3 regions of the Mesorhizobium newzealandense genome follow, and region 3 is predicted to be linked to each of the others. Evidence: riboswitches for the same ligand, from Rfam matches in the RefSeq annotation. Region 3 holds a riboswitch; each other region holds the start of a gene.
What was found. Region 3 has a riboswitch for cobalamin ahead of ACFSOZ_RS09350 (CbtB domain-containing protein). Riboswitches for the same ligand answer to the same signal wherever they lie in the genome.
Positions count from the first base shown of each region.

Region 1: another riboswitch for cobalamin. It lies ahead of bluB (5,6-dimethylbenzimidazole synthase); the one in region 3 lies ahead of ACFSOZ_RS09350 (CbtB domain-containing protein).
Region 2: another riboswitch for cobalamin. It lies ahead of ACFSOZ_RS21155 (aromatic ring-hydroxylating oxygenase subunit alpha); the one in region 3 lies ahead of ACFSOZ_RS09350 (CbtB domain-containing protein).

Region 1 covers NZ_JBHUGZ010000030.1:143,706-148,674, forward strand. Annotated here, with positions in the region: gene ACFSOZ_RS34780 (TetR/AcrR family transcriptional regulator) at 1-416, shown strand, start outside; gene ACFSOZ_RS34785 (hypothetical protein) at 512-1,495, shown strand; partial or broken gene bluB (5,6-dimethylbenzimidazole synthase) at 1,588-2,247, opposite strand; cobalamin riboswitch at 2,348-2,527, opposite strand; gene ACFSOZ_RS34795 (histone deacetylase family protein) at 2,648-3,574, shown strand; gene ACFSOZ_RS34800 (exodeoxyribonuclease VII small subunit) at 3,578-3,829, shown strand; gene ACFSOZ_RS34805 (DUF2277 domain-containing protein) at 3,941-4,207, shown strand; gene ACFSOZ_RS34810 (pirin family protein) at 4,242-4,969, shown strand, end outside.
Region 2 covers NZ_JBHUGZ010000014.1:96,874-101,842, reverse strand. Annotated here, with positions in the region: gene ACFSOZ_RS21175 (ABC transporter ATP-binding protein) at 1-1,093, shown strand, start outside; gene ACFSOZ_RS21170 (DUF680 domain-containing protein) at 1,181-1,417, opposite strand; gene ACFSOZ_RS21165 (DUF680 domain-containing protein) at 1,495-1,701, opposite strand; gene ACFSOZ_RS21160 (DUF680 domain-containing protein) at 1,778-1,975, opposite strand; cobalamin riboswitch at 2,481-2,681, shown strand; gene ACFSOZ_RS21155 (aromatic ring-hydroxylating oxygenase subunit alpha) at 2,796-4,043, shown strand; gene ACFSOZ_RS21150 (FAD-binding oxidoreductase) at 4,224-4,969, shown strand, end outside.
Region 3 covers NZ_JBHUGZ010000007.1:117,700-122,668, reverse strand. Annotated here, with positions in the region: gene cbiB (adenosylcobinamide-phosphate synthase CbiB) at 1-97, shown strand, start outside; gene cobO (cob(I)yrinic acid a,c-diamide adenosyltransferase) at 114-758, opposite strand; gene cobU (bifunctional adenosylcobinamide kinase/adenosylcobinamide-phosphate guanylyltransferase) at 760-1,275, opposite strand; gene ACFSOZ_RS09355 (CbtA family protein) at 1,268-2,065, opposite strand; gene ACFSOZ_RS09350 (CbtB domain-containing protein) at 2,081-2,260, opposite strand; cobalamin riboswitch at 2,297-2,493, opposite strand; gene ACFSOZ_RS09345 (aromatic ring-hydroxylating oxygenase subunit alpha) at 2,713-3,888, shown strand; gene ACFSOZ_RS09340 (MFS transporter) at 3,892-4,969, opposite strand, start outside.

The sequences.
Region 1 (4,969 bases), on a different contig from region 3:
AAATCGACGGCGAGATGGCGGCGCACGTGAACGAAGTGGCGTCGAGAGCGCCGACCCGCTGGCAGCATTTCGTCGACGAATGCACGACCTATATCGAGATGGCGTTGGAGCCGGAAATCCAGCGCATCATGTTCCGGGACGGCCCGGCCGTGCTGGGGGATCCGGCACAATGGCCGAATGCCAATGCGTGCATCGCTTCAATGACCGGCCATCTGACGACGTTGCAGGAGGAGGGGGTTGTCGTCCCCAGCCTCGACCCCGAAACCGCCTCGCGGCTGATCAACGGGGCGAGCAGTCAGGCGGCGCAACGGATCGCCAATTCGAGCGACCCCGAAGCGACGTCGAAGAAGGTGGTGACGGCGTTCAAGCAACTGCTCGAAGGCCTGCTCAAAAAGCCCGATCCGCAGCCGAACTGAAATCCACATAGGCGGTTCGGCGCCATTGCCCGCAATTGACAATAGCCGGTTTGAGCGCATCCTCTCGCGCCATCTCTGAAGCGGAGATTCGGGGCATGTGGGATTTCGATATCGGCAGGTCAGTGTCCATCATGACGCGGACCTGGCCCTTCATTCTCTTTCGCATGATCGTCTATTTCGGCATCACGCTGGCCTACATCATTGCGACCGGTACGGGCGCCTCCGTTGGCTATGGCGTCGGCCATATCTCCACCGATCCTGACGGCCCGCTGTCCTTTGCCTTTTGGGGCGGCGTGGTCGGTTTCGGCGTCGTCTCGATCGCCGTCTACTGGATCCGCGAATACATCCTCTACGTCGTCAAGGCCGGCCATATCGCCGTCATGGTCCATCTGATCGACGGCCGCGACATTCCCGACGGCCAGGACCAAATTGCCTACGCCAAGGACATCGTCACCCGGCGTTTTGCCGAGGCCAACATCCTTTTCGTCGTCGACCAGCTGGTCAAGGGTGCCATCCGCGCCATCACCGGCCTGATCGGCGGCATCGCCGCCTTCCTGCCAATTCCGGGCTTGGGCGGCCTGGTCTCCTTCATCAACACGGTGATCCGCCTGTCTCTGACCTATGTCGACGAGATCATCCTGGGCTACAACATCCGCATCAATTCAGCCTCGCCGTTCGAGACGGCGCGGCAAGGCGTCGTGCTCTACGCCCAGAACGGCCAGACCATGGTCAAGAACGCCGTCTGGCTGGCGGTCATCATGTGGGGGGTGTCCTTCGTCATCTTCCTGCTGATGCTGGCGCCTGCCGGCGCCATTCTTTTCCTCATGCCCGGGCAACTCGCCGGCTGGGCCTTCGTGCTCGCCATCGTCTTCGCCTGGGCCTTCAAGGCCGCCTTCATCGAACCCTTCGCCATCGCCTGCCTGATGCAGGTCTATTTCAGGACCATCGAGGGCCAGGTGCCCGATCCCGAGTGGGACGCCCGGCTGGCCGAGGCGTCGTCGAAGTTCAGCGAGCTCAAGGACAAGGCGCTGGCCTCCTTCGACGGCTCGCGCTGGGGTACGGCCGGCGCGACACACTGATCAGCGGCGGCCGCCGTCGCCGGTGCGGCGCCGACGGCGTTGAGGCGCGTTACGGTCGATTTGAGCGGCACTTCGCCTTGCCCGGAAAAAATCTCGCTCATGATCAGCTCCGGCAGCGGCAAGCGGCGTCCCCAGCCATGCGTTTCAAGGTCCGGTTTTGGCGCGAACTCCGAGACGCGGCCGACGCAGAGATAGGCGACCGGCGTCACATGCTCGGGAATTGACAGCAGGTCTTTCAACGCTTGCGCCTCGATGATGCTGACCCAGCCGACACCAACACCTTCGGCGCGCGCCGCCAGCCAGAAGTTCTGCACCGCGCAGACCGTGCTGTAGAGGTCCATCTCGGGATTGTGCCAGCGCCCCAGCGGCGAACCCTTCGAGCGCTGCCGGTCGCAGGTGATGCAGATGTTGAGCGCGCTTTCGCAGATGCCTTCCAGCTTGAGCTTGCGGTAGAGCGCCTGTCGCTCTTCCGCGATGGCTGGCAACTCCTGTTCGCGCGCCGCCAGGAACAGGTCGCGCACTTTCTGCCGTCGCTCGGCGTCGCGAATGACGATGAAGTTCCACGGCTGCATGAAGCCGACCGAGGGCGCGTGATGGGCCGCAAGCAGCAGCCGCGCCAGAACGTCATCGTCGAGCGCGGTCGGCAGGAAATGACTGCGGACGTCGCGCCGCGTGAACATGGCGTGGTAAACCGCATCGCGCGCACTCTGGTCAAATCCGTCGCCAACTGGAGCGGTCATGTGTTCCGGCATCGCGTGTCCCCTTGCGATTGCAGCAGTTCCAACTGTCAAAGCGTACTTTGTGCGTGCAAGTGGAGGCACATCGCTCTGATGCCGTCCGCCTGACCATGCGGATGACGATGTCTGCCAGGCCGGTCTTCTGGCTCGGGATCAACCCGCGTCCGGTGCCTTCCCGTCATCGACAGTGGCATTTACCGGCGCGGTCCCCCTCACAGCGTTGGGCACGCCACGGAATTTAACCGTGTTCCCGATTCTCCCGCTTGCGGCGGGCACCAGGCAGCGACACGACCTTACGCCGAAGCGCTGACGACGCCAATGCCTGCAGCGAAACCAAAGGACGCAGGCGTGATTTTCCCCAGTCATCAACCGCCTGCGCATGGCCTTTGTCGATCCGGGTCACTAGATTAGGGTGATGACCACCCGTCTCTACAGCCATCCGATCTTCCTCGAGCACATCACGCCGCCCGGCCATCCCGAGCGGCCCGACCGCTTGCGCGCCATCGAGCGGGTGCTCGACGACGAGGCTTTTGCCACGCTCGATCGTGTCCAGGCGCCGGAGGGCGACGAGGCCACCATCCTCTACGCGCATCCCGCCGATTTCGTCGCCCGCGTCCGCGCATCCATTCCCGACACTGGCATTGCCCGCATCGATGCCGACACCACCGCCAGCCCGAAGAGCTGGCAGGCGGCGATCACGGCGATTGGTGCTGCCAACGCTGCCGTGGACGACGTTTTCACAGGCCGCGCCGACAATGTCTTCGTCGCCGCCCGGCCGCCCGGCCACCATGCCGAAAAGACCACGGCCATGGGCTTCTGCCTCTTCAACACGGCGGCGATCGCGGCGCGCCATGCACAGAGGAAACATGGCGTCGAGCGCGTCGCCGTCGTCGACTGGGACGTGCATCACGGCAACGGCACGCAGGATATTTTCTGGGACGATCCGACGGTGCTCTATTGCTCGACGCACCAGATGCCGCTCTATCCCGGCACCGGGGCAAAGAGCGAGACCGGCGCCGGCAACATCGTCAACGCACCGTTGGCGCCGCAGACCGGCAGCGAGGTTTTCCGCGACGCCTTCCTGTCGCGGGTCCTGCCGGCGCTCGACAATTTCGCGCCGGACCTGATCATCATTTCGGCCGGGTTCGACGCGCATCACCGCGATCCATTGGCCGAAATCAACCTGACTGAGGATGATTTCGACTGGGCGACCGGCCAGCTGATGCAGCGCGCCACGCGCCACAGCGGCAACCGGCTCGTCAGCCTGCTCGAGGGTGGCTACGATCTGCAGGGACTGGCATTTTCGGTCGCCGCCCATGTCGGGCGACTGATGAAAGGATGAATGATGGCTGGTGAGACCAACGAAGACATCATGGCGATGAGCTTCGAACAGGCACTCGACGCGCTGGAGAAGATCGTCGATGATCTGGAGCGTGGCGACGTGCCGCTCGACCAATCGATCCGCATCTACGAGCGCGGCGAGGCGCTGAAGGCACATTGCGACCGGTTGCTGAAGGCCGCCGAGGACAAGGTCGAGAAGATCAGGCTGTCGCGCGACGGCAAGCCTGTTGGAACGGAGCCGCTCGACGCCGACTGAGGCATGCTCCCGAACGATGGTCTTTGCCTCACCGGTTTTTGGACATGATCATGATCGAGGATGGAATTCGTCTCGATTGAAACGGCTTCAGGAAGAGGAGGTTCGGAAACGATGTGCAGAAACATCAAGACCCTGTTCAATTTTGATCCGCCTGCAACCCATGACGAGGTGCGCGACGCCGCGCTTCAGTTTGTCCGCAAATTGAGCGGAACGACACGGCCCTCGAAACAGAACCAGCACGCGTTCGACCACGCCGTCGAGGCCATCGCGGCATCGGCGCGTGAGCTTCTCGATTCCCTCGAAACCCATCAGCATCCCCGCAATCGCGAAGAGGTGGCGGCCAAGGCGCGGGCAAAAGCCGCGGTCCGTTTTGCCTGACGCAAGTAGGCACGGCCGCTGACAAGGAGAGTGCATGAGCTTCTTCCCTGGGAAAGACCCTGAAGTCGGCGATGCCTTTGCCAGCGACCAGATCGAGCTGATGGTCATCCCGAACGCCAAGGACATTGGCGGTTTCCAGGTGCGCCGCGCGCTGCCGACCGCCAAAAGGCGGCTGGTCGGGCCCTTCATCTTCTTCGACCGCATGGGCCCGGCGATCCTGCGCGCCGGCCAGGCGCTCGATGTCCGTCCGCATCCGCATATCGGTCTGTCGACGGTGACCTACCTGTTCGACGGCAAGATCAGGCATCGCGATTCACTCGGCACCGAAATGGTCATCCAGCCCGGCGACGTGAATTTGATGACCGCCGGCCGCGGCATCGTTCATTCGGAACGCACGCCCGAAGAGTTGCGTGGCGCGCCGATGTCGGTCTCGGGCCTGCAGACATGGCTGGCATTGCCGGACGGCAAGGAAGAAGTGGCCCCGGTGTTCGAAAACACCGCGGCACTTCGACTTCCCGAGATCGATGCCGAAGGCGTCAGCGGGCGCATCGTCATCGGCGATTTCCAGGGGCTGCGGTCCCCGGTGAGGGCCGACTCCGAGACGCTTTATGCCGATCTGCGCCTGGCGCCCGGTGCCAGCGTAAAGATTCCCGCCGACGCGGAAGAGCGCGCCATCTACACGCTCGAAGGCGAGGTCTCGATTTCAGGCGACGTTTTCCCGGCCGAGCGCTTGCTGGTGTTCCGGCCGGGTGACGAGATCGT
Region 2 (4,969 bases), on a different contig from region 3:
ACAAGTGAAGAAGTCCTACGGCAATCTGAACATTCTCCACGGCATCGACCTCGATATAAAGTCGGGCGAGTTCATCGTCTTTGTCGGCCCGTCGGGTTGCGGCAAGTCGACTTTGCTGCGGTCGATCGCCGGGCTCGAGGAAATCACCTCCGGCGAACTCAAGATCGCCGGCGAGGTCGTGAACGACGTGCCGCCGTCGAAGCGCGGCATCGCCATGGTGTTTCAGTCCTACGCGCTCTACCCGCACATGACCGTCTACGACAACATGGCGTTCTCGATGAAGATCGGCAAAGAGAACAAGGCCGAGATCGACCGCCGCGTGAAGCAGGCGGCCGAAATCCTGCAGCTGACCAAATATCTCGACCGCCTGCCCAAGGCGATGTCGGGCGGCCAGCGCCAACGCGTCGCCATCGGCCGCGCCATCGTGCGCAATCCGAAAGTGTTCCTGTTCGACGAGCCGTTGTCGAACCTTGACGCGGCGTTGCGCGTCGCCACCCGCATCGAGATCGCCAAGCTCAAGGAATCGATGCCCAACACGACCATGATCTACGTCACCCACGACCAGGTCGAGGCGATGACGCTAGCCGACCGCATCGTGGTGCTCAAGGAAGGCCATATCGAGCAGGTCGGCACCCCGATGGATCTCTACAAGAAGCCCGGCAATCTGTTCGTCGCCCAGTTCATCGGCTCGCCGGCCATGAACATCCTGCCGGCGACCATCGACAAGACTGGAAACCCGACCGTCGTCAGCCATGTCGGCGGCCGCAAGGCGACGGTACCGATCGCCACGCCGGCATCGGCAAACGGTGCTTCGGTGAGCTTCGGCGTCAGGCCGGAGGACCTGACGATCGCCAGCGGCGCGGACTATCTGTTCGAGGGAACGGTGGACTATGTCGAGCAGCTCGGCGAGGTCCAACTTGTCTATGTCGACATCGGCCGCGCCGACCTGCCGCTGGTGACCAAGATGCCAGGCAATGTCGAGGTCAAGCGCGGGGCGACGCTGCGGCTGAGCGCGGACGCCAGCGACCTTCACATCTTCGACGCCGACGGGCACTCCTTCTCGCTCCGTCAGCCGGAAGCAAAGGCGGCCTGAGGTCAGGACATCGGAGGCGCATAAAAAGCAAAAAGCGGCGGGCACGGGCCCGCCGCTCTCTGTTTGGAGATCAGCTTCGGCTGTTGGTTAGCGGCCGAAGAGGTTCCGGTCGCTGCCCTGAGGGGCGGACTTCTGTACGTCGCCCGACGAGTTGAGCAACTTGTAGACGGGCGATTCGCTGTTGCGGATCGAGCCCGTATTCGAGACGTCGACGTTGACGGTCGCCTGCTTGTTGATGTCGGTGCCGCCAACATTGTCGTTGCCGGCATAGGCGCTGCCGGCGGCAATCAGAAGAGCGGCGGCAGTAAGAGCAATCTTTTTCATTTTTGATACTCCGGTATTTTCGAATTCGAGGCGGCAGGTTGACCCGCCGCCTCGCCGTCGGATGCTAGTTTCGGATGTCAGTTGTTGCCGAACAGGTTGCGGTCACTGCCATGGGTGACAGGCGTCTGCGCAGCCGGCTCGGACTTCTTGGTGGAAGCCGTGTACGAGTTGTCGACCGAGGCGGCAGGCTGGTTGGCGCCGTTGGAGCCAAAGTTGTCGCTTCCGGCGAAAGCGCTGCCGGAAATGGCCAGAACGGCGGCGGCAGCAATAAGGATCTTGTTCATTTCAGCTCTCCTGAATTTTGAATTTCTGGATTTTGCCAGGGCGGCGGGCGAGCCCGCCACCTCCTGGGAATCGGCGTTAGTGGCCGAAGAGGTTACGGTCGCTACCCTGGACAGGCGTCTGAGCAGCCGGTTCCGACTTCTTGATCGAAGCGGTGCGCGAGCTGTCGACAGCAGTGGCCGCCGCGGCGTTCGAACCATAGTGGTCGCTACCGCTAGCGAAGGCGCTGCCGGAAATGGCCAGAAGGGCGGCGGCAGTGAGAATGATCTTTTTCATTTTTTGGTACTCCAGTATCTTTCCGTCCGTCTAGCGGCGTGTCTTGGGATGAAATCGCGTCGTTCGGACCGCCCCGATGTGGGAAAGCCATCCAGCCATTTCCAATCACGAAGTTGTTCCGCGTGGACCAAGAATCTGCCACTTGAAATTGTGCCAAGAGCGTCTACACCAGTTGTTTTTCTTCGTAATATCAATTAGTTATGTAAAATCGGCACCCCGATCACCAACTGTGTCGGAGGCCCAGCGTTCACACCGTCCTGCACGCACCGTCAACAGAAACGAACCGTTCGGTTCGATTTTAGAGACTGCTAATAGTCACTTTTCGAAACCGTTAACCTTTCTTGGGCCCTGGCAAGGGGTCGGATTCGAGGAGATTGCAGCCGGCTATGGCTGCCGAAGAGATCGGATTTCGGCTCCGCAATCGCCAGCCGGAGCATTTCGCATGCGTGTCGCGCCGCATGGATACGATGTCGTTTTCATGCCGATGGCGCGCCCGCGATCGTGATTAGATCATGTCATCTCAGGTGCCGCTTCGTGACGACGAAGCGGAGAATTGGGAAGCCGGTCAGAATCCGGCGCTGCCCCCGCAACGGTGGTGGAGTTCAAGTCGCAACGGGAGACCACTGGGCAAACGCCTGGGAAGGTGTCGCGACCGTCCGCAAGGACACTCCAGAGCCCGGAAACCAGCCCGAGATATTTGAACTCGACTGATCGCGGTGGGCGGTCAAGAGGTGGATAGTGCATGTCCGGCGCTTCGCCGGCCTGCGTCCGATCCTTCCTCCATCACCACCAGTTCAGTCCTTGGCTATGAGGACAGGACATGGACGCGCGCAACGACATGCTGAGGCTGCTGCAGGGCCGCAGGAACGGCTTCTCGCTCGAGCAGCCCTTTTACACCGATCCCGACTATTTCAAGCTCGACATGGAGCTGATCTGGTATCGCGACTGGCTGTTCATCGGCCATGATTGCGAGCTGCCGAAGCCGGGCAGCTACATTACCGCGCAGATCGGCGACTATCCGGTCGTGCTTGTTCGCGACCAGAAGGGCAATATCAACGCCTTTCACAATTCCTGCCGCCATCGCGGCAGCCGAGTCTGCAATTCAGACAAGGGCACGGCGGCAAAGCTGGTCTGCCCCTATCACCAGTGGACCTATGAGCTGGACGGAAGGCTGTTGTTTGCCCGGCAGATGGCAGACGGGTTCGACAAGAGCCAGTTCGGCCTGAAGCCGATCGCCTGTGAAAGTGTCGGCGGCTACATCTTCATCTGCCTGGCCAAGGAGCCGGCGGATTTCGCACCGATGCGGGCGATGATCGAGCCCTACCTTTTGCCGCACCGGCTGCGCGAGGCCAAGGTGGCGTTCGAGTCGACCATTGTCGAGAAGGGCAACTGGAAGCTGGTCTGGGAAAACAACCGCGAGTGCTACCATTGCGCCGGCAATCACCCGGAGCTTTGCAAGACGTTCCCGGAGGCACCGACGGTGACCGGCGTGCAGGGCGCCGACAGCGACCCGGAAATGCTTGCGCACTGGGCGAAATGCGAAGCGGCCGGCCTGCCGAGCAAATTCCGCATCGATGCGGCCGGACAGTACCGCGCCACCCGCGCGCCGCTGCTGCGCGACGCCGTCAGCTACACCATGAACGGCAAGCGGGCGGTGAAGAAGAACCTCTCCGACACCGTCTCTGCCGACCGGATCGGCACCTTGATGCACTATCACTATCCGACGACATGGAACCACATCCTCATCGACCACGCGGTGACGTTCCGCGTGCTGCCGATCAGCGCCACGGAAACGGCAGTGACGACCAAATGGCTCGTCCACAAGGATGCGGTCGAAGGCGTCGACTACGATCTCGCCGAACTCACCCATGTCTGGACCGAGACCAACGACCAGGACCGCCGCATCGTCGAGGAAAACGCCTTCGGCATCCTGTCGCCCGCCTACGAACCAGGGCCCTATTCGGAGCTGCATGAGGGCGGCGTAATCCAGTTCGTCGAATGGTACGCGTCGTTCATCGGTCCGCGGCTTGCCGAAGGCGGCCGGCCGGCGCTGCGCAGCGTTGCCTAGTGCATGGCGCTCAAAAATGGCCCCTGGTTTTGAGACAACGACATGCAAGGAAACAAGACCTGAAGCGCGTCGCATGAATCCGTTTCGAAGCGACGCGCTTTGGTGCATGTCGCCCAAGAGTGCGCAGCGGTTTTGGGATCACGACATGCACGGAATAAAAGGGACAAGAGGATGAATGCGATGACGGACCTTGGCCTCTATCGCCATCTCGACCAGATGACGCCCTGGAACGACAGGCTCCAGGTGCTGGAAGTGATCGGCGTCAGTGACGAAGCGCCTGATGTGAAGACCTTCACCTTCCGCTCCGACAACCAGACCTGGTTCCGCTACAAGCCGGGCCAGTTCGTGACGCTGGAACTGCCGACCGCCGATGGGCCGCTGATGCGCACCTACACGCTGTCGTCTTCGCCATCGCGGCCGTTCTCGATCGCGGTGACGATCAAGGCGCAAGCGGGCAGCATCGGCACACGCTGGATGTTCGACCATCTGACGCCCGGTTCGCATGTGAAGGCCTATGGGCCGACCGGTGACTTTTCGCTGCACAGCCACCCGGCGGCCAAGTATCTGTTCATTTCGGCCGGCTCCGGCGTGACGCCGATGATGTCGATGCTGCGCTGGCTGAACGACTGCGCGCCATGGACCGATGTCGGCTTCGTCAATTGCGCCCGGCGCCCCGAAGAAATCATTTTCCGCAAGGAGCTCGAACTGCTGGGCAGCCGCATGCCCGGCCTGTCGCTCGGCTTCATGATCGAGGAGCGGTCGAGCCGCGAGGGCTGGTTCGGACATATGGGCCGCATCGACGCGATCCGGCTGCCATTGCTGGCGCCCGATTTCCGCGAGCGCGAAATCTTCTGCTGCGGCCCTGATCCCTTCATGCGCGCCGTGCGCGGCATGCTGGACTCTGCCGGCTTCGACATGACGAAGTA
Region 3 (4,969 bases):
CATCGACATAAGGCAGGCGTTGAAACTTTATCGCGTCGCCGACTATCTGCTGATCGCGCTGTTCGGTTTGGTCTCGGCGATCGTCATTGTGGTGTGACGCATCGAGGCGCCGTTCAGAACTCGATCCCCTGCTGCGCTTTCACGCCCGCGGAAAAATGGTGCTTGGTCACGCCCATTTCGGTGACGAGGTCGGCCGCCTCGACCAGCGCCGGCTTGGCGTTGCGGCCGGTGACCACGATATGCAGGCCCTCACGCCGCGCTGTCAGCGCCGCAACCACCTTGTCAAGGTCGAGATAATCGTAGCGCAGCGCGATGTTCAGTTCGTCGAGCACCAGCAGGCTGATCGACGGATCGGCCATCAGCTCGAGCACTTTGGCCCATGCGGCTTCGGCCGCGGCAATGTCGCGCTTCAGATCCTGCGTCTCCCAGGTGAACCCCTCGCCCATCGCGTGCCAGACGACGCGGTCGCCAAAGGCGGCGAAGGCATCTTTCTCGCCGGTGTGCCACTTGCCCTTGATAAACTGGACGACGCCGACACGCTTGCCATAGCCGAGCATCCGCAGCGCCAGGCCAAAGGCGGCAGTGGTCTTGCCCTTGCCCGGCCCGGTGTTGACGATCAGAAGCCCCTTCTCGACCGTCTTGCTCGCCACCTCGGCGTCCTGCACCGCCTTGCGCTTGGCCATCTTGGCGCGGTGGCGTTCTTCGTCCCGGTCTTCGATGGGCCGGTCTTGGATGGGCTTGTCGTCGGGATCGGTCATCTCATTTCACCTTGAGCGGCAGCCCCGCCACCATCAGCAGCACCGTATCGGCGACAGCAGCCACCTGCTGGTTGAGCCGGCCGGCGGCATCGCGGAAGCGGCGCGCCAGTGCGTTGTCCGGCACGATGCCTTGGCCGACTTCATTGGACACCACGAACCAGGGCCCGCGCGGCCGCGACAGCACGTCCACCAGCCGACGGCATTCCAGATCGAGGTCGTGTTCGGCCAGCATATGATTGGTCAACCACAGTGTCAGGCAGTCGACAAGCACCGGCTGATTGTCCGGCAAGGCCTCGAGCGCGCCGGCGAGATCGAGCGGTGCGTCGATGGTCGTCCAGCCTTCACCGCGCCGCGAGCGGTGCAACACGATGCGCTCATGCATCTCGTCGTCATAGGCTTGCGCCGTGGCGATATAGGCCCATGGCGGCGGCAAGGTCGTCGCCAGGGTTTCGGCGTGCGCGCTCTTGCCGGAGCGCGCACCACCGATGATGAAGGTCAGCTTGCTGCGATCAGGCAAAGCTGTCGCGCAGGCTGGTCGCGGTGCCGGTGAAGCGGCCGCGCACCACGCCGACGATCGCGCCGAGCACCAGCCAGAACACCAGATTGGTCACCGTCACTGCAACCACGAACTGGTGATGCAGACCCTCCGGGATCGGCGTCTCGAAACTGTCGGGCTGCGGTGCGCCGACAATATGCGGCGCAATGATCAGCAAGACGGCAAGGATCACAAGCGGCAGCGACTTGCGGAAGGCGATCAGGCCGATACCCGCCGCGGTCGCCGCCACGGTTGCCCACCACCAGATCTGGCGCTGCGTGAGATCGGCAGCAGGCATCGCAGGCAATTCCGGCGGGAGGCCGAGGCCAGGCGCCAGCGTGAACACGGCAAAGCCGGCCAGGCCCCAGAACACGCCCTGGCGCCAGTTGCCGATGCCACCGGCGAATTCGGAAACCGCGACCAGGATCAGTGCGAAACCGATGCCGGTGACGATATTGGCAACCACGCTGAAGGCGAAACGCTCGAAACCGTCGGCCGGCGCCCAGCCTTCGTCTTCCACTGCCGGAGCGGCTGCTTCCGCCGGCGCTGGGGCGGCAGAGCTCATGGCGTTCCCCGCCGGGGCGGCTGTGCTCATGGCATTGGTATCCGTTGCGGCCGGAGCGGCATGGTGATGGCCGCCGCCGGCCTGCTCGTAGACTTCCGCCTTGAGGATCAGCGGCACGGTGGCATAGGCCTGCATGCAGGCGAGAACGACGCCAGCCACGAGCCCTGCGATCGCCGCGATGAACACGACGTTGCGAAACAGGTTCATGATGTCAAATCCTCGTCAGTGGCAGGGAAACGCCATCGAATGGCGATAGTCGTGAGCCGCATTGTGGACCGCATCGATATGCGAGAAGCCGACAAAACCGACAACGAAGATGCCGAGCAGCGCCACGAGCGCAAGCTGCATGACGCGCGACTGCGAGGAGACGGAGGCGCCGAGGGAGACGGAAGCGGTAGTCATGTCTTGTCCTTTCGCCCTCCACCCGAGGGCATCGAAGTCAGTTTCCTGTCGCCGGCAGGTCTCCTGGCTCGCGGATCAGCGCCCTTCCCCACCTTCCCGAAGAAAAACCTTCAGTGGCATATGGAGAGGACTACCGCACACAGTTGCGGGGGCAGCCACGGCATTGGGCAAGACATTCGCCCGCACCGCATTCCCTCTTGGCTCCAAACGGAACCGACGACAGCGCGACTATAGGGAAAATCGCCGCGACCGGCAAACCAAATTCCGACAATGCATGTCGCCGAAAAGTGCGAAGCGGTTTTCGGAATAACAACCTGCATAAGCAGGAACGCATGTCGCCCAAAAGTGCGGAGCGGTTTGGGCGACATGCATGAAGCAAGATCGGACACCGGTACAACAATTGACAATTCTCGTGGCCGGGTGTCGGCTAGCAACGCTAGAGGAAGCCAGCCATGCAGCCCATTGCCAGCGACCGCGATCCCTATAACGGCTTGACCCGGGCCGAACCGATGCTGCCGTCCTCCGCCTATTGGGACATCAATGCCTATCAGCGCGACCTCGATGCCATCTGGTACAAAAGCTGGCTGCTCGTCTGCCGCGAGGCAGACCTTGCGCAGCCGCTTTGCTTCCGCACCTTCCGCGTCGGCACGCAGGAAATCGTCGTGCTGCGTGACGAGACCGGCGAACTGCGCGCCTTCCACAACACCTGCCGCCATCGCGGTTCGCAGCTTTGCCAGGAAAGCGAAGGCCGGCTGAAGGCGCGGCTGATCACCTGCCCCTATCATGCCTGGTCCTATTCGCTGCGCGGCGATCTCGTGCGCGTTCCGTCGAAATCGCTGCCGGACGATTTCGACAAGGCCGATCACCCGCTTTATCGCGTGGCACTCTCGGTGTGGCGCGGCTTTGTCTTCGTCAATCTTGCCGAGGATGCCGCCGGCTCCGCACAGACATCCTTCGATCCGGCGTCCAGCGATCTCGGCAACTGGCCGCTGGAGACGCTGGTGACCGGCCATGTGCTGCGCAAGGTGATGAACTGCAACTGGAAGATTTTCTGGGAAAACTTCAACGAGTGCCTGCATTGTCCGGGCGTCCACAAGGACCTGTCGCGGCTGGTGCCGATCTACGGCCGCGGCCTCATGGGGCGGCACGACGATCCCGAATGGGCTCGCCACGCCGATAATGACGCACCGGAGTTTTCCGGCGGCCTGCGCGCCGGCGCCGAGACCTGGTCGCGCGACGGCCAGACGCACGGGCCGGTCTTTGCCGGCCTGACACCTGCCGAGCGCAGCGCCGGCCAGACCTACGCCACCAACCTGCCGTCGATGTTCGTCGTCGGCCATGTCGACTATGTCAGGACCGTGCGGCTGGTGCCGCTCGGCCCCGAGCAGACCGAGCTTGTCGCCGAATGGCTGTTTGCGCCCGAAGCGCTTGTTGCAACCGATATCGACAACATCGTCGCCTTCGGCAAACAGGTGCTGGAGGAGGATGCGGGTATCTGTGAGGTCAACCAGAAAGGCCTGCGCTCGGTGCGCCACGAAGCCGGCGTGCTGATGCCCGAGGAATATGATCTGCACCGCTTCCACAACTGGGTCCGCGAACGGCACGCAACGCTTCCCTCCAAGCCTTGAAGATCACAGCGATTTCGGCAGATACCGCCAGGTCACGAAGCCGCAGATCGCCGCCAGCATGCCGAGCGTGACGAACACCGAGCCCAGCCCGAAGAACGCCAGCACCACCGAATAGACCAGTGGCGGCGTCAGCTCGGAAAAGTCGAGATAGGTGCGGTAGACGGCCGCCATCTGCGACCTTTCATAGGAACGCACCGAGCGCATGAAGGCGGTCGAGCCCAGCGCGTCAAGCGCAATGGTGAAGAAAGCGCCGCAGAGCAGGAAGGCGCCGGTAAGCAGCGGCACGGTTTCGCCGACCGCACCCGCCGCCAGCAGCATGGCCGACATGGCGAAATAAGCAAATGTCATGGTCCGGCGGCCACCAAAGCGCTTGCCCGCCTTGCCCCAGAAAATGGCCATGAACAGCAGCGCATTACCGACCGAAACCAGCAGGCCGCCGGCGAGCTTGCCTTCGCCGGTGATGACCATGAACAGCGGCCCGTAGACGAAGAACGTCGTCCAGAAACAGGAGCGGCCAAAGGCGATCAGCCACGCCAGCCGCAACCTGGGCTGGACGACGAAGCGGCCGATATTGGCGAGCGGATTGGCCGGCCGCGTCTTGCCGGGGCGGATCGACGGGTTGTCGCCCAGCCGGTAGGTCCAGAACAGAGCCAGCAAGGCCATCGCGAACACCGCCACCGCGCCATGCGCGGCATAGATGCCGAAGCGCGTGTAGAGGAAAATGCCGAGCGTCGGTCCGCCGGTCCAGGCGAACATCGACCACGCCATGCGCAGCGATTCGGCCTGCATGAAATCGGTCTTGCGGATGTGGTCCATGATGTAGAGGTTGAGCGTGATCGACAGCGCGCTGGCGCCCATCACCCGGCACAGCATGCCGGCCAGTTGCCCGGCGAGCGTATGGGTGACGAAGAACAGCGAGCCGATGGCCAGCAGGCAGGCGCCTGCCGTGTAGACCCAGCGCCGGGCAAAGCGGCGGATCAGCATCGGCATGAACAGCGTCACCGACAGGCCGAGCATCGCCACGATGGTGTAGAGGATCGAGACGATCTGCTCGTTATGCAGGATCTCGTAGGCCTGGATC